DNA from 3 places in the Bacillus sp. MN7755 genome. Region 3 is predicted to be linked to each of the others. Evidence: riboswitches for the same ligand, from Rfam matches in the RefSeq annotation. Region 3 holds a riboswitch; each other region holds the start of a gene.
What was found. A riboswitch is a leader RNA that binds a small molecule or an ion and turns the genes downstream of it on or off. The one in region 3 is predicted to bind S-adenosylmethionine.
Positions count from the first base shown of each region.

Region 1: linked by a shared signal. The riboswitch ahead of ACYVEC_RS07235 (LLM class flavin-dependent oxidoreductase) and the one ahead of ACYVEC_RS00460 (methionine ABC transporter ATP-binding protein) in region 3 are both predicted to bind S-adenosylmethionine.
Region 2: linked by a shared signal. The riboswitch ahead of ACYVEC_RS03870 (cyclase family protein) and the one ahead of ACYVEC_RS00460 (methionine ABC transporter ATP-binding protein) in region 3 are both predicted to bind S-adenosylmethionine.

Region 1 is NZ_BTRL01000008.1:46,595-54,165, forward strand. It holds gene ACYVEC_RS07205 (hypothetical protein) at 1-96, opposite strand, end outside; gene ACYVEC_RS07210 (hypothetical protein) at 389-778, shown strand; gene ACYVEC_RS07215 (HD-GYP domain-containing protein) at 1,488-2,612, shown strand; gene ACYVEC_RS07220 (YjcZ family sporulation protein) at 2,766-2,876, opposite strand; gene ACYVEC_RS07225 (LCI fold-containing protein) at 3,280-3,561, shown strand; gene ACYVEC_RS07230 (hypothetical protein) at 3,877-4,083, opposite strand; SAM riboswitch class I at 4,347-4,453, shown strand; gene ACYVEC_RS07235 (LLM class flavin-dependent oxidoreductase) at 4,536-5,594, shown strand; gene ACYVEC_RS07240 (ATP-grasp domain-containing protein) at 5,587-6,543, shown strand; gene ACYVEC_RS07245 (S-layer homology domain-containing protein) at 6,898-7,571, shown strand, end outside.
Region 2 is NZ_BTRL01000005.1:126,888-134,458, reverse strand. It holds gene ACYVEC_RS03885 (S-adenosylmethionine decarboxylase related protein) at 1-551, shown strand, start outside; partial or broken gene ACYVEC_RS03880 (ATP-binding protein) at 720-1,212, shown strand; gene ACYVEC_RS03875 (hypothetical protein) at 1,427-1,807, shown strand; gene ACYVEC_RS03870 (cyclase family protein) at 1,835-2,467, opposite strand; SAM riboswitch class I at 2,551-2,663, opposite strand; gene ACYVEC_RS03865 (PRK06851 family protein) at 2,813-3,922, shown strand; gene ACYVEC_RS03860 (nucleotidyltransferase domain-containing protein) at 4,045-4,809, shown strand; gene ACYVEC_RS03855 (MFS transporter) at 4,842-6,143, opposite strand; gene ACYVEC_RS03850 (FAD-dependent oxidoreductase) at 6,282-7,571, opposite strand, start outside.
Region 3 is NZ_BTRL01000001.1:73,619-81,189, reverse strand. It holds gene ACYVEC_RS00485 (arsenate reductase family protein) at 355-720, shown strand; gene gcvH (glycine cleavage system protein GcvH) at 762-1,145, shown strand; gene ACYVEC_RS00475 (toprim domain-containing protein) at 1,507-1,851, shown strand; gene ACYVEC_RS00470 (thioredoxin family protein) at 1,855-2,163, shown strand; gene ACYVEC_RS00465 (hypothetical protein) at 2,318-2,662, shown strand; SAM riboswitch class I at 2,788-2,895, shown strand; gene ACYVEC_RS00460 (methionine ABC transporter ATP-binding protein) at 3,073-4,098, shown strand; gene ACYVEC_RS00455 (methionine ABC transporter permease) at 4,091-4,756, shown strand; gene metQ (methionine ABC transporter substrate-binding lipoprotein MetQ) at 4,780-5,592, shown strand; gene metQ (methionine ABC transporter substrate-binding lipoprotein MetQ) at 5,665-6,471, shown strand; gene sufC (Fe-S cluster assembly ATPase SufC) at 6,711-7,496, shown strand; gene sufD (Fe-S cluster assembly protein SufD) at 7,512-7,571, shown strand, end outside.

The DNA of each region.
Region 1 (7,571 bases), on a different contig from region 3:
ATTTTCAACGGCACTATCTTTTTTATCTTGTGTGCAAGCAGCCGTAAAACTGACTAATACTAGAATGAAAGTAAGTAATATGAATGATTTTCTCATAAAATTAATCTGTCTCCTTAAGTTTCTCAATTTTGTGCAACTATACATATAAGATTAACATAATGTCTCATTATTGGCTCAAAATAGGGAATCTTTTAGACACCTTATTCTTTTTACTTTTAATATACATTCGATTGGGTCTCACGATATTTGTTAATCTTGTAAATCATTGTCTTAGTAATATCGAGGGTTATTATAGATATATTAATCATATAATTTGTCCCTATCAAAATGAACGTTTCTTGCATCTAATATATTGTAAATATATTTTATTTTGAAAGGATGTGATTATATGGCTCATAAATCTACTGGAGTGTTTCGAGTTCCAGTTTCTGAAAATGGGATTATTCCAACTGCTCTCAACATTATGTTAAACAATGATTCACGCTGTCATACTAGTAATGTAACGGTAACTGTTAAGAGAAGTCCAAACACTTTTTTCCCAACTCAAAATGAATTAGTTGAAATCTCTCGTACTTTTGTTTCTTTAGAACCAAACAGAACAACTAAGATTGTGTTGTTTACTCCAGAATTCCAAATAGAAGATTTTCTTGATGTTATTATTAGTGGAAATAAAGATGATGTTAAGGATGTTCTTGTATATTCTTTCTTAGCAGATTCAGCAGGTCACAATCTGCCATCTACTGTTTTCAGAAATGCAGAATACACTTTTGCTTGCTGACACCGTGATGATGTATTCTTTACTATCATATCAAGGTGCCATCCTGCAGCTTGAATCAACTTAATTTTATTGTGTTGTTATTGTATAAGAAAAGAAGACATCGATTAAGATGTCTTCTCTTACTTGTACACTTGGTGTTAAGAAGGTATTATATTGCTTAAAAACCATGAAAAAATATAACAATCATCGAGTAAGCCTATTATAGCATCAATAAATAGGTTTTAATATGTAATGTTGCATATATATAGATTTATTTATATTTAATCTATATAGTTAAATTGTCTGTTATTTGTTTTAATTCATTTACTTATTGTATTTTATTTTATTTTTGAGTGCTCCAGCAATGGAGCCTTTTTTTTATTGGTGAGATTGTACTAATATGAAAAAATAGAATTAACTGTATATTGTAAGGGTGATATACCTATGGAGTTTTTGTTTGAGCTGCTAAAAGAATTGGTGAAAGAAGTTTCTGCATATGTTTTATTTACATAAAATTCGTTATCGGTAGCAAGAAAAAGGCGAATTCCTACTTTCAAAAGGAATTCGCCTTTTTCATTTTCTATAACCCTATTCATCTTTTTATACATTCCTATCATGGATTTATAGGTTATGAGAAAGGGTATTTTTTGCACTATTATCTATTCTTGGATATTATTAATAATATCTATATGAACTTATTTTTTATTAAAAAAGTTTGGCGGTGTGTAAAATGATTAAAGGGATTAAAAATATTGAAACGAAAGAACCGATAAACATGTTTCTATTTATTCCCTGTAGTACTCTTTTGTTTGATAATATTTATCAACATTTTATTCTTGGAAAGGATTTTACACTACAGAAGCTTTTATTTGAACTCGTATTTTTATTTATTTTCATTTCATTTTTTTTATATAGTAAGTATTTACAAAAAATGAATAAACAAATGTTTACAAAATATATTTTTCTTGGCGTTAGTATTAGTTATCTTTTGGCATACGATCTTATGTTTATACGTAATCCAGGTGCTTCTTTACATATCCCTTATTTAGAGTGCTTCTTAGTAATTTCTGCACCTTTATTTTTAAGTATTCATTATCTTCTATCGGTATCTATCTGTATGATATGTAGATTTTTAATTGCTATTTATTATTTTGAAATTAACTATCCAATATCATTAATATTATTGTTTCTAACAATTTTTGTTACGTCATTTTTTGTATTTCTTTCATTAAAATTTTTAGTACAAAAAATTAAAGCATCCTATGAAAAACAAATGAAAGAAACAGCTGTATCGATAATGAGGATAATGGAATTAAAGGATCAATATACTAAAGGACATAGTGAACGTGTAGCCAATTATGCTACTATTCTTGCTAAAGAAACAAATGAATATGATGATAATTCTTTAAAACAATTTCATTTTATTTGTTTATTACATGATATAGGGAAAATAGGTATTCCGGATGAAGTTTTAAAGAAAGCATCTTCTCTTACAGAAGAAGAATATAATATTATTAAGACACACCCACAATTAGGACTAGAAGTTTTTAAAAATATATCTTTAATAAAAGGTAGTGAAGACATAATTCTTTCTCATCATGAAAGATGGGATGGAAAGGGCTATCCTCAAAAATTAAAAGGAAATCAAATACCACTATGCGCAAGAATTGTTGCAATAGCAGATGCATTCGATGCAATGACTTCTTCAAGAGCATATCGTTCGGCTCTATCTCCTGAAGAAGCTTATAGACGTATTATAGAAGGATCTGGTACACAATTTGATCCTTCTATAATAGAGGTTTTCAAAAAGGTATTTCCTTTGTGGGAAAAAATGGTCCCAAATTCTTTTAGTTAAAAGCTCATGTCTGAAATCGATTCATATTTGAGGTATGATGAATGCGAAAAATGAAAAAACCGAATCCAATCGTGATAAAAGTTTGGAACTAGATAATGAATAAGGCACATAAAGAAAAGGTACCTATATATAGGTACCTTTTCTAATAGTTTTTTAGCAGAAACAACTGCATCCAATAATGATTAATAGAATAAATAATACAACTAATAAAGCAAATCCTCCAGCGAAACCGCAGCCTTCGCCGCAACTACCACCATATCCCATAACAATAGTGCCTCCTTTAGATAAAAGGGTAAAACTAGGGTTCATTCCATGGATTTTAATGGGTTCACTTTACCTTATGTTTTTAAGAATGAATTGAGCAGGTCCTTTTGAAAATAAAGAAAAGACGCCATTAGGCGCCTTCCTTTTAGGTAGATAAGACTTTAGTTTTCCAATCTAAAGAAATTTTGTATCAGTTCTTTGTGAGTATATCATAATATCTGATTGATTTATTATGCATTGTTACATACTTCTCTAAATCCCTCTATTTTTCATTTGATAAAATAAAATCCTAATATTACCAAAAATTAAATAAATATTTCTACATATTCAAGATATTTACATAAATTACAAAAGTGATACATTTAAGTTGTAAGTTATAAAAACTATTAAAGGGGGATTTATTATGTTCAAGAAATTAGTAGTAGGGCTATTGGCAACTGGTATTGCATTAACAGGAGGAATTGGAGCGGCTTCAGCTGATACGCAAAAAGCTGTGAGCTCTCCGAAACAAGCAACATGCTCAATTCCTTATGAATATTCTAATGGTAAATTCAAAAGAACTCTGTATTACTCAAATGGAGTATATGCTAATAGTTTTAATGAAAATGTTTGTGGCGGGACGATTACATGGTATTTAAAACATGTTCAAAATGGAGTTGCTTTTTACGAAGGTAATTTAAAATAGTAGATTTTTTGAACCTCATTTATTGAGGTTCTTTTATTTTTAGTTTTTAAACTGATTCTCCATAAAAAAAGACACCTAAAGGTACCTTTCTGCGACTTAAACCATCTTAATTTTAATAATATAGTTTTAAGCTTAAAAACTATAGGGAGTTCTCCTATGTGCTTTGTAAATAGCTTTTGCGAAATTATGAGTGTTTTTTTATTTTGTATTTCAATAAGTTCATCTGGATCATTTTTAGATAATATTCTTTTTCTATTAGCTTAAATATAAATAATGCTATTTTCATGTTAGTAACAACATCTTCTCGAATACATTTTATTCTTTGAATGTATCTGGTTTTTCAACTCTGAATGATTTTACCTCACCGCATTCTAAACAGAATGTGGTTAATAGCTTAGAACGTTTCCCTCCTGAAAAGAACCTACTAGAATCATCTTCACAAACATATGCATGATAAGCAGATCCAACTCTTCCTTCTTTAAATGTAGTAGAACCGCAATTATCACATCTTTTATTTTTCATATTACTAACACCTCTTTTGGTTCGTATTTATTTTGCTGTATTTTTATAATAGAAGCAAAGCAACTTGGTTATACATGATGTTTTCGACATGATACAACATACCCCTTCATATATTCGTAAGTAAAACAAGATAATACCCTCATGAACCGCTATAAAAATATGATTTCTTATATATCATTTAATGTTTATCGGAAAAATAAGTATTAAATGATTGATTTTTATTATTCTGATGATTATAATAAAAAAATCACAAAAACAAACAATTCTTATGTTGAGAAGTGGAGGGACGGGCCCTATGAAACTTCGGCAACCTCGTTTTAGACGAAAGGTGCCAAATCCTGCAGGTGAAAAAACACCTGAAAGATAAGAGCGGTTCACTTAGTCAAGAAGGCTACTCTTATTTCGATAAGAGTAGCCTTTTTTATGGCTAAAAGGTAAAGGGGGAATAGGTAGTGGAGTATGGTTTTTGGTTGCCGATTTTTGGGGGATGGCTTCGAAATGTAGATGATGAATCTATGCCGCCTACGTTTGAGTATGCAAAACAAACAGCGCAAGCGGCAGAACAATTAGGTTTTTCAACAACACTTATTGCGGAATTAAATTTAAATGATATAAAAGGTGTTTCAGCACCAAGTTTAGAAGCATGGACAACTGCGGCAGCACTTGCAGCAGTGACGGATAGATTAGAGATCATGACAGCTGTAAGACCTGGTTTCCACAATCCAGCAGTTACAGCAAAAATGGCAGCGAATATTGATCAATTAAGTAATGGCCGTTTTACATTGAATGTAGTTTCAGCATGGTGGGAAGAAGAAGCTAGGCAGTATGGCGGGGTATTTACCGCACACGACGAAAGATATGATCGTACAGAGGAATTTGTAACAGTTTTGAAAGGGCTTTGGAAAGAAGAAGAGTTTTCTTATAAGGGGAATTTTTATGAGATTCATAATACACATTTAAGTCCAAAACCTGTGCAGAAACAAGGGATTAAGATCTATGCAGGTGGTGAGAGTAAGCGAGGAAAAGAGGTAATCGTAAAACACGCGGATGCATATGTCATGCATGGTGGAACAGTGGAAGAAGTATCTGTGAAAATAGAAGATATGAAGAATCGTAGAAAGAAAGTCACAGAGGAGCCATTGCAGTCATTCGGGCTTGCGGCTTACGTCATTTGTCGTGATACAGAAGAAGAGGCATTAGAGGAATGGAGACGCATAACGGATGTGAAAGAAGGTGCGTTAGGTTATGCGGGTTACCAAGATTTTATTAGTAAATCGCATTTAGAACAGCAAGTGAAATTGAATGATTATTCCGTATCTAATCGCGGGTTACGCCCTAATCTAATCGGAACACCAGAACAAATTGCAGAAAGGATACTCGCTTTTGAAAAAGTAGGTGTTACATTATTACTTTTACAATTTTCACCACAGCTTGAAGAGATGAAACGATTTTCTGAAAAAGTGATGCCATTAGTTGAAGCAAGAAGAAAGGAATTGATTACAAATGAGTAAAATTTATATATTACATGAGAATAAGGAATGGACGGATCATTTAGTGAAAAGGTTGGAAGAACTGGAGTTACCGTATGAGGAATGGCATTTAGATAAAGGAACAATATCGTTAGAACAAGAACCTCCTCAAGGTGTTTTTTATAGCCGCATGAGTGCTTCTTCACATACGAGAGGACATCGTTATGCACCTGAATTGACTGAGGGGGTTCTTGCTTGGTTAGAGGGATACGGGCGAACAGTATTTAATGGATCTCGTGCATTACGCCTTGAAGTAAGTAAATTGAATCAATATGCAGCATTAAGAAATTTTGGGATACAAGTGCCGAAAACAATTGGTGCTGTTGGCCGCGCTAATATAGTAAAAGCAGCAAGGGAGTTAGGGGGGGTACCGTTCATTACAAAGCATAACCGTGCAGGGAAAGGCCTTGGTGTTCAACTATTTCATTCCATCGATGCTTTAGAACAGTATTTGGATAGTCCGGCGTTTGAAGAACCTATCGATGGAATTACTTTAATCCAGCAGTATATTGAAGCGCCAGAACCATATATTACGCGTTGTGAGTTTGTAGGCGGTCAGTTTGTATATGCAGTTAAAGTAGATACATCAGAAGGATTTGAGCTTTGTCCAGCAGATGCATGCTCGATTCACGATGCTTTTTGCCCAGTAGGAGAAGAGAGTAAGAAAGAATCGTCAACAAAATTTGAAATTATATCGGACTTCCATGAGCCAATTATTGAACAATACAAAGAATTTTTGAAGAAAAATGAAATCACTGTTGCTGGTATTGAATTTATTCGCAGCTCGGATGGAACAATTTATACGTATGATATTAATACAAACACAAACTATAATTCTGATGCAGAGTCTGTAGCTAATCAATTTGGTATGCTTGAGCTTGCTAAATTCCTTGGAATAGAATTAGAAAAACAAGTAGAGTCAGTTAAATAATATATAAGATTCTAGTGAAAATTTTTGTTAAAGTAATAGTGGGAGTATGACCAAGTTTAGGGGAGTACTTACAAGCTCTTATGTTTTTGCATTAGAACGAAAAGTATAAGAAACAGCCCAAGTTTCAATGAGGAACTTGGGCTGTTTGTATGTTACATTTCCATTTTATTTATATATTCGCAAGTAAAACAACATAATATCACTATGAAACCCTATAACAATATGAGTTTTTGCATATTTCAAAACTTAATGTATCCTTCAAAAAGTTTTAATTGTATAATATGTTTTGTCATATTCTTTTAGATTTTTCGACAAAAAATAATATAAATAGAAACGATATTGGGAGAAGGAATTATGTACACAAAACTACTAAAATCAATTACATCATTATCACTTATAGGTGGTGCTTTACTATATACAAATGGCAGTGACGTGAGAGCTGCTGAGGCAGGTGTTTTTTCTGATGTGCCTACGTCGCATTGGTCGTATCCGGCAATTAAAGATTTATCGAGTAAAAATATTATTTCCGGTTATGGAAATGGGAAGTTTGGTTTCGGTGATGTTGCGACGAGAGAGCAAGTTGCAGCTTTAATTTATCGTGCTCTGTTACCGAATAAGCAAGGTGGTGCGTTCAGTAATGAAGGTGCTCGTTATGTATTAAAAGATGGATCTACTTTAAACAATCCGTATCGAGATATTCGCGCAGGATCCACATTGTTTCCAGAAGAGGTTTTAACGTTAACGAAATTAGGAATTTTTAACGGGGATGGAAACGGAGGGTTTAGACCGAAAGATTCTGTTAGCCGTGCAGAAATGGCGCAAATTATTAAAAATGCTTTTCAAGTTTCAGCTAAGCAAAAGCATACATTTAATGATGTTCCGAATGGTTTTTGGGCAGAAGGTGCGATTAGTGCGGTGCAGTCAAACGGGATTGCATCTGGTACAGGCGACGGGAAATTTGAACCTGCAAAAACGGTAACGCGTGAACAGTATGCACAGTTTTTATATAATGCTTTGCAATATAAAAA
Region 2 (7,571 bases), on a different contig from region 3:
ATGAAGATGTATATGCTTCAGAGTATAAAGTAAAGTTAGGAGAGAAAGAGTTTTATGGTTGCTTAATGCCACATGAGGAAGTTTTAATTTTAGGGAAAAACTTCAATATGGAAGTTGGGTTTCTTTACCGAATTAATGAGTATACAACAAATGTAATTAGGCAGAATTTAGATAAGGTAGAAGATTTATGGAACTGGAATCGTAAAGTATTTAATCCAGCAGAAGAAGAGATTGCTGGCGAGGATCTAGTTGGTGTATTACTCGTTTATGAAAATAGCGAGACATATATGTATAACGTAATGAATAGTAGCCAAGTTTTTCGTAAATATAAAACGAATGCAACTTACTTCCAAGTAGGGTGCGGAATTTATGCTGGCTTGTGTAGTTTACTGTTCGATAACTTTAAACAAGGTGCCTATTATATAGAGGAATTATTATTAAATACAGAAAGTAAGTATGGAGAATATTTAAATTTATATATGAAGGACTTTATAGTGGGGAGTAATGATTTTACGGATGGGCTGCTACATGATCGGATAAGATGGATATAAGTTATAGCGAAAAGGGAGGGGGATGGGGATCCCTTTCCTTTTCGTATTGTCCTGAAAGCAATTTCATACTGATAATTTAAGGAAATAATATGTAGAGTGTTTGTATAGAACATGAGGAGTATTTATATGAACAAATTTAAAAGCTTTATCTATGAGGAAAAAGAAGCCTTAAAAGTATTTGAAAGAATTAACGGGTTTGTTAGTGAATTGATGTTATTAGGAAAACCGAAACCAACGAATTATGAATGGTGTAATATACGGAAATCCTTTTATATGTTGTACAGCTAATGGAAAGTTATGCAGCACGATATAGAGTGAAATTTCATGTGCAAGTAGATAGAAATCTACCTGTTATAAATGGTGATGATAAACAATTAAAACAAGTGTTATTAAAAATGGAATAGAATCAATGCCAGAAGGTGGAGATATTCATATTCGTGCATATCAAAAAACTGAAAGGCATTTGTGTATTTCTGTTGAAGATCAAGGTTTTGGTATAGAGAAGGTTGGAAAAGTTGTTTACACAACAAAGGAGAATGGTACGGGACGACTTGGATTGATGATCACATATAAAATTATTAAGGAACATCAAGGAAGTACTGCGATTCAAAGTAGCGTGGGAATAGGAACGAAAGTGGAGATTTTTTTACCGATAGTATAATGTGCTAGAAGAAAATATTTTTCAGAAAAGTGTTCTTGTTGTGTAAATATAAACATTTTATAAAATGTTTCAAGAAGGGTTTTTTTTATAAAATACTTCGTTTATAATGGAGGAAAATATCGACATGAGATTTGTTATTCATGTAACGGTTACGGTAGTAAGGGGTGCACGCGCATCCTTTTTTCTATGCAGATATGATGAAAGGGGTGGTATGATGGAATTAACATTAAATTCGACTGTATGCTTGCACACGATTCAATTTCGAAAAGAGCAAAAGAATTATATTGTAAAAGATACAATTACAGGAGAAAAATATGAAATGCCGCCACTTTGGATTGATGCATTGGCAATGATGCGTGACGGTTTTTTATTGGGGGAAATTGAGGAGAAATTGAAAGAAGAGTATCCGGCCGAAGAAATAAATATGTTAGCATTTACGAGGCAACTGTTAGAGCTAGAGCTTGTCGAGATGGTAGATGGGGAAGAAATAGCTTGTACAAAGAAGAAAGAGAAAGATTATTTAGCTTGGGTACGTCCTCGTGTCGAGCAATTCTTTCTTAATTTAAATAAAAAATATAGAAGCAAAGGTCAATGATGACCTTTGCTTTTTTGTGTAATTTGTTTAAAAAATAACAGCGAATGCTCTTGCAAAAGCACCGTCACTATCTTTAATTTTTAAAGGTGCAGCAGAGAAAAAGAAACGTTCCGTGTTAATGGCATTTAAGTTTGTTAAGTTTTCAATTAAATAAATATTATTCCCAAGTAGTATATGATGAATCGGTGATGTTTCTGTCGTTACCTCATCAGGAGAAATGAAATCTAAACCGACAGATTTTACTTTTAATTGAACTAGTTCTTCAGCTAATTCTTCAGAAAGATAAAAAGCTTCTTTCTCATACGCCTCTGTATTCCATTTAGTAGATAGATTGGAATGGAAAATAACAATATCGCCTTCTTGTATATCAACATCATGCAGTACTTCCTTATGTAACTTTCTCTCTTGAATATGAGTTACATCGATAAGAACGGCTTCGCCTACAAATTGATCAAGGGGTAATTGATCGATGGTCGTTGCGCCTGAAATGAAATGCGCAGGAGCATCACAATGCGTACCAACATGAACGACAGAATGAAAATCTGTAACTTGATAGCCGGTCTCTTCAACGCTTGTAATGGCTTCTAGATTGATTTTTGGTGTTCCAGGGAATTGAGACATATTGTTTTCAAATGTTTGTGATAGGTCAATTACTTTCACTTTAAATACCTCCAATATACGTTTTAAAATATAAAAAAAACATCCTTCATAATCAAGAAAGATGAGCTTTACATACTAATTGAGTCTTATCTTCCAAAATGCAATGCATTTTGCAGGAATTAGCACCTATTCAGTTTGTATAAACTGAGGTTGCTGGGCTTCAAAGGGCCGATCCCTCTGCCTCTCTTGATAAAGGTATATTCAATTTTAAATTCTGAATTTTCATGATAATAAAATTGTAATTCATTTCCTTTTTTTCTGCAATACAAAATAGGTATTCACCCAAATAAAGTTGCTCGCATATTGTAGCTTATGTAAATAGAATGCTGCGAAGGAGTGAGTGCAGTGACAGGAAATGTATTGAATTATTATGCTGGTGGAAATACAGCTAGAGGATTTCATAATTTATACGAAGAGAATTTAAAAGGGCTAAACAGGTTATTTATTTTAAAGGGTGGCCCTGGAACGGGGAAATCTTCTTTAATTAAGGCAATAGGTCGTGAATGGGTTGAAAAAGGGTATGATATTGAATTTTTACACTGTTCTTCTGATAACAAATCGGTTGACGGTGTAATTATCCCGAAGTTAAAAGTAGGAATTGTTGATGGAACATCACCGCATGTGATTGAGCCGAAAATGCCAGGAGTCGTCGAGGAATATATCAATTTAGGGGTTGCTTGGGACTCAGATAAATTAAGAAAGCAAAAGGTGGAAATTGAACGATTTGTTTCAGAAGCAAGCAAAGCTTTTCAAACAGCGTACGCTTGTTTTAACGAGGCATTAGTTATACATGATGAGTGGGAGAAAATATATATTAATAATATTGATTTTAATAAAGCAAATAAACTAACAGATCAGCTGATTCAAAAATTGTTTACAGATAAAGGCGGGAAACAATCTCTTGTGAAACATCGCTTTTTAGGAGCAGCTACACCGAAAGGAGCAGTTGATTTTGTTCCTAATTTAACAGAAAGATTACCACATCGTTATTTTATAAAAGGGCGCCCAGGCTCTGGGAAATCAACAATGCTCAAAAAATTAGCTAAAGCGGCAGAAGAAAAAGGATTTGAAGTTGAAGTATATCATTGTGGATTTGATCCAAATAGTCTTGATATGGTTATCGTAAGAGAATTAGGGTTTGCAATTTTTGATAGCACCGCACCACATGAATATTTTCCAAGCCGCGAAGGTGATGAGATTATAGATATGTATGCCCTGATTGTGACACCAGGGACAGATGAGAAGTATGCGGCAGAAATTCGAGACGTGTCGATTCAATATAAAGCAAAAATGAATGAGGCAATGTCTTTCTTAGCGAAAGCAAAATCGGTTCGTGATAAATTAGAACGAATTTATATTGCTGCTATGGATTTTTCAAAAGTAGACGCATATAAAGAGGAGATTCAAAAAGAGTTTGAACGAATTGCGGTTAGTGTAACAGAAAAGAACAAATAAAAAAATGAGGAATTTTGACAGGCTGTCGGGAATTTTCTGACAGCTATTTTAGTATGTAGTAAACTTAGTAGTATATTTGTCGAATTTCCAAGGAAATAATCAAAAAATGGAGAGGGTATGAAATGAGAGAGAAAATTAGGGCAGAGTTAGAAAGAATTGAAAAAGAGAATGATGTAAAAATTTTATTTGCGGTGGAATCCGGGAGCCGTGCTTGGGGATTTCCATCGAAAGATAGTGATTATGATGTTAGGTTCGTTTATATACACCCTGTAGAATGGTATTTATCAATTCAGGATAAACGTGATGTAATTGAATATCCGATTAGTGATGATTTAGATATAAGCGGATGGGATATTAAAAAGGCGTTACAACTATTCGCAAAGTCGAATCCAGCATTACTTGAATGGATTCGATCACCAATTTTTTACTCGAAAAACTCTAATTTTCCAGAACAGCTTCAGCAAATGAGTGAAAAGAATTTTGATCCAAAAGCAACGATATATCATTATTTACATATGGCTTCGAAAAATTATCGTGAATTTTTGCAAGGTGAGAATGTAAAGTTAAAAAAGTACTTTTATGTATTGCGTCCTATTTTAGCTTGTAAGTGGCTAGAGGAGAAAACAACTTTGCCTCCAGTAGAATTTGATCGATTGATTACAGAGTTATCATTAGAACGTAGCGTATTAGATGAAATTGAAAAGTTGTTAATAAAGAAAAAAGCAGGTACTGAATTAGATATTGGATTGAAAATTGAGGTGTTGAATCGATTTTTAGAAGAACAAATTCATTACTATCAGCAATATGTAAAAGGAATTGAAAAGGGATCAGGGATCGATATTGAGAGTTTAAATACATTGTTTCGAGATATGTTGTTTGCAGAATAAAAGAAAGAGCACAAATAAATTTGTGCTCTTTTTTATTTTGAAGGAATAAAGAAAACAGATATAGCTGCGAGAAGACCTGCGAATGAGAATAAGTAAAAATTCCATGCTAAGTCATATTGTATTGTCATAATAATACCGACAAGGATAGGACCAGCAATCGCACCAACTCGGCCAAGTCCAAGTCCCCAACCTAAGGAAGTAGCTCGGATATGGGATGGGAAGTATTGTGTTACATATGCATTTAATATTTGAGTAATACCGACTGATCCAATGCCAGCAAGACCAATTAAAAGATAAATGATTGTAACAGATGGTTGAATTGTTAATAGTCCGATACAGATAGCTGCCATAAGATAGGAGATGCTAATAACAATTTTGGCTCCTATACGATCCGCGATTGCTCCAGCAAACAATGCACCGATAGCGGCAGTAATATTTAGCATAAGTAGAAATGATAAACTAGATCCAAGAGGGTATCCTGCTTGGCGCATCATCTGCGGTAACCAAGTATTTAAACCATATATCAAAAACATTCCCATTATATAAGTAATCCAAAAAAGCAGCGTTGCTTTTATGTATTCTTTTGAGAATAAGGTAAGAAATCCATTTTTCTTTCGTATATTAGATGGGGCTTGATGAGTTTCATCTTTTGCATAGAATTCAATTTTAAAGCGATTAAGAATTTGGTCCACTTCTTCTTGGCGATTACGTGATAATAAAAATTGAATGGATTCGGGTAAATAACGAACAATGAATGGAATGAGGAGTAGTGGAATCATTCCGATGCCAAACATAATCCTCCATCCGAAATCTTCTAACATAAACATAGACAAAATAGCACCTAACACGATACCTAAAGGATAGCCAGTAAACATAAGAGCATAAATAAAAGATTGTCGCTTTTTTGGTGAATATTCAACAGTAAGTGCTGAGGCTGTTGGAATAACACCGCCTAATCCAATTCCGCCGATAAATCGCCATAGCCCAAATAATTCAGGAGAAGGAGCAATAGCAGCTAGGCCCATTGTGATAGAAAAAAGTGCTAAACAGCATATAAGTGTCCATTTTCGTCCAATTAGATCTGTAATGGTTCCCACTAGAATAGCACCAATAAACATCCCAAACAAAGCGTAGCTGGCGATTGTACCAGCGTGTGCCGGTGAAAGTGCCCAGCTTGTGTCTTCCAGGAGCTTTGGCAGAACGGCGCCGTAAATACCTAAATCATATCCATCAGCTAGAATGGCTAACCAACAAATAAAAACAACAAGTTTTGTGATAGAGCTTGAAAAGATAGTTTCTGTAGATTCTGGATGAGGTGGAGCAGAAGGTTGCATAGTATTCACCCCTTTTATTTGTAGATGAATATATTATTTTATTTTGTGTTAATATTTTCCTTCTTGTGTCGGAATTTATCTGAAAAGGTTTTATAACAAATAAAGAAGTTCAACAGGAACTCTGTTGAACTTCTTTATTTACTCGTGATCAACTCGCTTTAACGGTTGATCTGCTGGCCCTTCAATAACATCTCCCTCAATTGAAAATCGGGAACCGTGGCAAGGACAGTCCCAAGTGCAATCACCATTATTCCATTCAACTTCGCAGCCGAGATGTGTACAAGTTGTATCAACAATATGTAATTTTCCATCTTTGTCCTTATAAGCACCTGCTCGTTTCCCGTTAACATGTACAACAGATCCTTCACCAACTTCGAGATCTTCTGGCTTACGTAATGCGGTTTCAATCTTTCCTTCAATTAAATGTTTCGCAACATCAATGTTCTGAGAAAGGAACGTTTTTATATCTGGATTTGCATGGAAACGTGATGGTGCATACAGTTCTTTATAGGGACTGTGGACTTTTAGAATGGAATCCTTTAGTAAATGAGCGGCAGCAGTTCCGGTTGTCATTCCCCATTTACGATATCCAGTTGCAACAAATATATTTGGATTTCTTTCGTTAATATGCCCGATATAAGGAAGCTTATCTAGCGTGATTAAATCTTGTGCTGACCATCTATAAGGAACTTCGTCTACTCCAAAAGTTGCTTCCGCAAAAGAATACAGTGCTTCGTAATGAAGCATTGTGTTTATTCCTTGTCCTGTTTTATGACTTTCTCCACCAATTAAAATTAATTGTTCTCCATTGTTTGTTGTATAGCGTAGGGAACGTTTTGGATCATCAATACTTAAGTACATGCCACCTGGATAATCCGTTTTTGCTTTAATTGCAAGAGCATAAGAGCGTTCAGCATACATGCGCGTAAAGAAAAAGCTATTCGCATCATAAAAAGGAAAATGTGAACAAGAGACAACATATTCACAAGTGATACGATGACCCTCCTTTGTAATGACTTGTGGAGAATCTCCTTTTTCCACATCCATAGCTGTTGTTTGTTCGTAAACTTTTCCGCCCATCTCCACAAACTTTTCTAGAAGTGTTTTCAAATAAAGAAGGGGATGGAATTGTGCTTGATTTTTCATGACAAGTGCAGATTGCACTGGAATCGGAATCGATAGAGATTGAACATAGTCACAAGGTATATTTAATTTTTGATAGGCTTCATATTCTTTCGATAAATTTCTTAATCCATTATCGGTAGTTGTATATAAATATGAATCTTCATTTGAGAAATTACAGTCGATTTTATATGTTTGCACAGTTTCATTTATGAATTGTAGAGCATGATTATTTGATTCATAGTAAAGCCCGGCCTTTTCCACACCGAAATGATTTATTAATTCATCATAAATAAGATCATGTTG
Region 3 (7,571 bases):
AGGAAGAAATTGATGAAGCTCAAGGGTGAACAAGGGAAAATAGGAATTTAATCAAACGTTTGTTTAGGATATATGTTCGGTAGGAAGAAATTGATGCAGCTCAAGGGGAACAAAGAAAAATAGGAATTTAATCAAACGTTTGTTTAAGATATATGTTCGGCGGGGAATTGGGAAAGAATCCAAAAAAATTATATATTTATTTTTTTCTTAACAAATGGCGGGAAAATAAGGAAAATTCGCAGGATTATTAAAATTTATCACGAAATAAGTAAAAGTTTAGCGAATAATCGTTTGAAATAATAAAACGTTTTCTATATGATAAAGGTAAAGGTTAGTAAAAAAGTAGGTGAATTTATGACAGTAACATTTTATTCATATCCAAAGTGTGGCACATGTCAAAAAGCAAAGAAATGGTTTGAGGCAAATGATGTAGCATATGAGATGATTCATATTGTTGAAAATCCACCATCAAAAGAAGATTTACGTAATTTACATGAAAAAAGTGAATTACCATTAAAAAAATTCTTTAATACAAGTGGAATGCGTTACCGTGAACTTGGTCTGAAAGATAAGTTGAAAGATGCAAGCGAAGACGAAATGTACGAGCTTTTAGCATCTGATGGCATGTTGATTAAACGTCCAATTGTAACAAATGGAACGAATGTAACACTTGGTTTTAACGAAGAGCAGTTTGAAAGTGTGTGGAAAAAGTACCAATAAGGTATTTTTACATAATTAATACATTCACTGGAGGTACAGTCATGAGCATTCCAAATAATTTACGTTACTCTGAAGAACACGAATGGGTAAAAACTGAAGGTAATGAAGTTGTTATCGGTATTACTCACTTTGCACAAGGTGAGCTAGGCGATATCGTATTCGTTGAACTTCCTGAAGTAGGTGCAACAATTGAAGCTGACGAGCCATTCGGAAGCGTAGAATCTGTTAAAACAGTTTCTGAGTTATACGCACCTGTAAGCGGTAAAGTTGTAGCAGTAAACGAAGAATTAAGTGACCAACCAGAACTTGTTAACGAATCTCCATACGAGGGTGCATGGATGGTTAAAGTTGAACTTTCTGATGCAAGCCAAGTTGAAAAGTTATTAACTGCTGAAAAATATGCAGAAATGACAAACCAAGACTAATTATAGTCGACTAAAGGACAGCCTTTGTGCTGTCCTTTTTTTATTTTATGTAAAATAATGAACGTAAAATCATATACTAATTATCGTGTAGGAGAACGTTTTTGGAAAAACTTTTCGTTTAAGTTTTATGCAGTTCTAGCTGCTTGCGCTTTTCTTTATTGTCCAGCTCCAGCGGCTAGATTGTTTGGTGGTTTCGCCAAGGCAAAAAGCGTCTTCTGTGCGAAAGAACCTTAGCCAACAGGGCTAAACAGTCGGTTCCGCTTTTCTTTTGCAAAAATAAACAGGAAACAACATGAAAATAACGAATATACTATATACTAAGTTAAAGGTTGTATAGTATATGGTGATCGGGTGATGACATATGATTTATGTAGAAAAAGTCATTATTGTAGAAGGTACATCAGATAGAAGAAAGATTGAATCTATTATTCGTGAACCGGTGGAAATTGTTTGTACAAATGGTACAATTGGTTTGTCGAAAATGGATGAGCTCGTTGATCAGTTTTTTGATAAGGAAGTGTATGTGCTAGTGGATGCTGATGATGCTGGAGAAAAGTTAAGGAAACAATTTCGAAAAGAATTTCCGCAAGCAGAGCATATTTATATTGATCGCTCGTACCGAGAAGTGGCAACTGCGCCATCTTCACACTTAGCAAATGTATTATGGGGAGCTGACATTGACGTTTATACAGAATATTTACGGTAAGGAATGATAGAAGTGATTGACTGGACAGGAGCCGAAGCTACAGCCTTAATAGAGAACGAAGAAAAAACAGTGCTATATGTATATACTCCAATGTGTGGAACATGCCAATTAGCAAAAAAGATGTTAACGGTTGTTGAGATGACAATTGAGGATCTGAAAATTGGGATGTTAGATTTAAATTATGCTCCGCATTTAGCGAAAGAGTATGGAATCGAAAGTGTACCGTGTTTACTTGTTTTTGAAAATGGGACACTCATGAAGAAGATATATGCATTTCATTCGGTTGAATATTTATATACAGAATTAAAGTAGGCGGCAAAGTTTTTGCCGCCTCGACATATTTCTTGGGAAATATGTCGAGATGCAGGGTGATTACAGTATTTGTCGAGCGAAAGTAACAGGATTGCTCTTTAGTGAGAGGGAATGATATGTGTAATAGAAAGTGATATGAAGGATGTGATTTAGGGTGAAATTATATTCTTTGCTGCAATCATTTGTAAATTACGCTAATGGTCAATATCATTTAGAGCCGCTTTTAAGACAAGGAGAGAAAACTGTTAATTTCCGCTTTGGAGATGAAAGTTGTTCGTTACAAATTTCAAGAGATTATATAGAGCTGCTACATGAGGAAAGAGGAACGGAGCAGATCGTTTGTGTAGATGAGGAAGATATAAAACAATTGGTGAACGGCAATGTACGATTGCAAATGCTAATGAATGATGGACGTGTGCAATATTCGGGAACGTATCGAACGATGCTATTAGTTGAATCGATGTTTCATATATGTAAACCAATGTCAGTAGGTGCTTAAAATTCTGAAGTTTCATTTTTTGCGAAAATTTCTGTTGACATGGTGTGTGGATATTGATACAATTCAATTCATAAAATATAGACAATTTCATAAATTACAAATCAGACAAAAATGTAATCTGATTTCTCTTATCAAGAGAGGTGGAGGGACTGTGCCCTGTGAAGCCCGGCAACCGTCAACTTATGTTGAAATGGTGCCAATTCCTGCAAAGCAAATGCTTTGAGAGATGAGAGAGAGGGATAATGTTGTTATATACGCATATAAACCTTTCTGCTTCTCTAAAGCGGAAAGGTTTTTTTGTTGTTTGAATGTGGAGGACATTCAAATAATAAAAGTAATGATAATGGTGGATTACACGCATCAAAAATAAAAAATTGCGGAGTATGTCCAAACAAAAAGGGGTGAACATCATGATTTTATTAGAAAATGTAAAGAAAATATATAAAGCAAAAAGCGGTGATGTCACTGCTGTAGATAATGCCAATTTAAAAATAGATAAAGGTGAAATATTTGGTGTTATCGGATATAGTGGTGCTGGAAAAAGTTCTTTAATTAGATTATTCAATCAGCTAGAGAAACCAACTTCTGGCCAAATTACAATTGCAAATCGTGTCATTTCAGCAATTACAGGAAGCGAACTTCGTAAGGCAAGGCAAGAAATCGGAATGATTTTTCAGCACTTCAACTTACTTTGGTCACGAACTGTACGTGAAAATATCGAGTTCCCACTTGAAATTGCAGGTGTCGATAAGGCGGCGAGAAGAAAACGTGTTGATGAATTAATTCATCTTGTTGGTTTAGAAGGAAGAGGAGACGCGTATCCATCCCAGCTAAGCGGAGGACAAAAGCAACGCGTTGGGATTGCAAGAGCATTAGCTAACAATCCAAAAGTACTTTTATGTGATGAAGCAACGTCAGCTCTTGATCCAGAAACGACAGATCAAATTCTAGATTTATTATTAGATATTAATAAGCGTCTCGGTTTAACAATTGTACTCATTACACACGAGATGCACGTAATTCGAAAGATTTGTAATCGTGTTGCGGTAATGGAGAAAGGAAAGATTGTAGAAACAGGTCCAGTACTTGATGTGTTCCGTAATCCGCAGAAAGACATTACGAAACGATTTGTACAGCAGTTAACGGATTCTGAAGATACAAATGAAACGATTGAAAGTTTAATTGAAAAGTATCCAGATGGAAAAGTAATTCGTTTGCAGTTTATCGGTGAGGCTGTAGAAAGACCAGTGCTTCAAAGATTAATGCAGCGCAGTGATATAGAAGTTAGCATTTTGCAAGGAAATATCGCACAAACGAATAACGGCTCTTACGGTAGTTTAGTTGTTCATTTAAATGGTGAGGAAACAGCGATTCAGCAAGCAATAGAGGGAATACATCAAGATCAAGTAGAGCTAGAGGTGATTGCACATGGATAAGTTACTCACAAACGTTGATTGGAATCAAATGTTAGAAGCAACTGGTGAAACGTTATATATGACGGCAATCGCAGCTCTTGCCACATTTGTTTTAGGACTCATTTTAGGATTGTTACTCTTTATGACAGCGAAAGATAATTTATGGGAAAACAAAGCGGTTAACACGGCGATTGGAGCGTTCGTAAACATTTTTCGCTCGATACCGTTCATTATTTTAATCATTTTATTAATCCCATTCACAAAGATTCTACTTGGAACAATTCTTGGAGCGAGTGCTGCACTTCCAGCTTTAATTATTGGAGCGGCACCGTTTTACGCGAGAATGGTTGAAATTGCCCTTCGTGAAATTGATAAAGGTGTAATTGAAGCTTCAAAAGCAATGGGAGCAAAAACAAGCACAATTATTTTGAAAGTGCTAATTCCAGAATCGTTACCAGCATTAGTGTCTGGTATTACAGTTACGACAATTGCTTTAGTAGGCTATACAGCAATGGCGGGAGTTGTTGGTGCTGGTGGCCTTGGAACACTTGCTTATTTAGAGGGGTTCCAACGAGGAAATAACGACGTAACAATCGTTGCGACAATTTGTGTATTACTAGTTGTATTTTTCATTCAGTGGATTGGTGATCGTGTAACGACTCGAATAGATAAAAGATAATAAAAAACGGGAGGATGTTTCAAATGAAAAAATTATTACTTACAGCACTTATTTCAACTTCTATTTTGGGGTTAGCTGCTTGTGGCGGGAAAGATAAAGATGAAAAAAAACTAGTTGTGGGGGCGTCTAACGTACCGCACGCTGAAATTTTAGAAAAGGCAAAACCGTTACTTGAGAAAAAAGGAATTGAATTAGAGGTGAAAAAATTCCAAGATTACGTATTGCCAAATAAATCGTTAGCGGATAAGGATTTAGATGCAAACTACTTCCAGCACATTCCGTATTTAGAAAAAGAAATTAAAGATAAAAAATATGATTTTGAAGTAGCAGGAAAAATTCATTTAGAACCGATTGGTGTATATTCTCAAAAATATAAGAGCTTAAAAGAGCTTCCAGACGGTGCAACAATTATTATGAGTAATTCTGTTGCTGACCATGGACGTGGTTTAGCAATTTTACAAAAAGAGGGTATTTTAAAAATTAAAGACGGAGTAGATCCAGTTAAAGCAACTCCAAAAGATATTGCAGATAATCCGAAAAACTTAAAATTCAAAACGGATATCGAGCCTGGTTTATTACCACAAGTGTATAACAATAAAGAAGGCGACGCTGTTTTAATTAACTCGAACTATGCAATTGATGCGAAGTTAAATCCAGAAAAAGATGCAATTGCCATTGAAGGAAATGATTCACCGTACGCAAACGTAGTAGCTGTTCGTAAAGGCGATAAAGATAAGAAAGAGATTAAAGCTCTTGTAGAAGTATTACACTCTAAAGAAATTGAAGACTTTATTAATAAAGAATATAAAGGGGCAGTTGTTCCTGTAAAAGAATAATTGCTGTGGAAGGGTTGGTGTATGCCGGCCCTTTTTATAACTACATAATTATACAGGAGAAGGGGACATCATATGAAAAAGATTCTATTGTCAGTTGTTACAGCGCTGTCTGTATTTACATTAGCTGCTTGCGGAGGGAAAGAGGAAAATAAGCTTGTCGTTGGAGCTTCTAACGTGCCGCACGCTGTTATTTTAGAAAAAGCACAGCCAATATTAGAGAAAAAAGGTATTAAATTAGAAATTAAAAAATTCCAAGACTATGTGTTACCGAATAAAGCGTTGGCGGATAAAGAAATTGATGCAAACTATTTCCAGCACATTCCGTATTTAGATAAAGAAATTCAAGAAAAAGGATATAAAATTGTAAACGCAGGAAAAATTCATTTAGAGCCAATGGGCATTTATTCTATGAAATATAAAAGCTTAAAAGACTTACCAGATGGCGGAACCGTGATTATGAGTAATAACGTAGCGGAGCGTGGCCGTATGTTAGCGTTATTACAAAAAGGCGGCGTTATTAAATTAAAAGACGGTGTAGATGTTGTTAAGGCGACAGTAAAAGATGTTGTAGAAAATCCGAAAAACTTAAAATTTAAAACAGATGTAGAACCTGGACTTTCACCAAAGTTATATGAAAATAATGAAGGTGATGCTTTATTCATTAATTCAAACTACGCAATTGATGCAAAATTAAATCCAACAAAGGATGCAATTGCGATTGAAGGATCAGACTCTCCATACGCAAATATTATTGCAGTTCGTAAAGGTGACGAGAAGAAAAAAGAAATTAAAGAGCTAGTAGAAGTACTGCACTCAAAAGAAATTCAAGATTTTATTAATAAAGAATATAAAGGTGCTGTACTGCCAGTAAGTGAATAAATATGAAGGAAAGGACTGGTAATTTTCCAGTCCTTTTTTCTTTATATAAATAAGAAGAAAGGTGTATCATAGAAAGGTGAAAAGGAAATACTTATATACATTTGTGAAAAAATTGTTACTTTTTTTCGTCGTTTGCGATATCATTTTATTTGATATAAAATTAGAATGAGAATAAAATGAGAATATGAACGTTTTAGGAATTTTTAAAATGTATATATAGGATTAATGGAGGTATTGAGATGGCTGGTTCTACATTAACGGTTAAAGACTTACACGTATCAATTGACGGCAAAGAAATTTTAAAAGGTGTAAACCTTGAAGTAAAAGGTGGAGAAATCCACGCAATTATGGGACCTAACGGAACAGGTAAATCAACTTTATCTTCTGCAATTATGGGTCACCCAAAGTATGAAGTAACAGAAGGTAGCATCATCATTGACGGTGAAGATGTATTAGAAATGGAAGTAGACGAGCGCGCACAAGCAGGTCTATTCTTAGCAATGCAATATCCAAGTGAAATTAGCGGAGTTACAAACGCTGACTTCTTACGTTCTGCAATTAATGCACGTCGTGAAGAAGGCGATGAAATTTCTCTTATGAAATTTATCCGTACATTAGATAAAAACATGGAATTCCTAGAAATGGATCCAGAAATGGCACAACGTTACTTAAACGAAGGTTTCTCTGGTGGAGAGAAAAAACGTAACGAAATTCTTCAATTAATGATGATTGAGCCAAAAATCGCAATCTTAGATGAAATCGACTCTGGTCTTGATATCGATGCATTAAAAGTTGTATCTAAAGGTATTAACCAAATGCGCGGTGAAGAGTTCGGTTGCCTAATGATTACGCATTACCAACGTTTATTAAACTACATCACTCCAGACTTCGTTCACGTTATGATGAACGGTCGTATCGTTAAATCTGGTGGCCCTGAGCTTGCACAACGTCTAGAAGCTGAAGGTTATGACTGGATTAAAAAAGAATTAGGTATTGAAGACGAAACAACAGAGCAAGAAGCGTAAGAGAGGAGCATAAACATGACAATCGGTACATTACCTTTCGATCAAGAAACAATCCGTCAACGCGCAAGCGAAGTA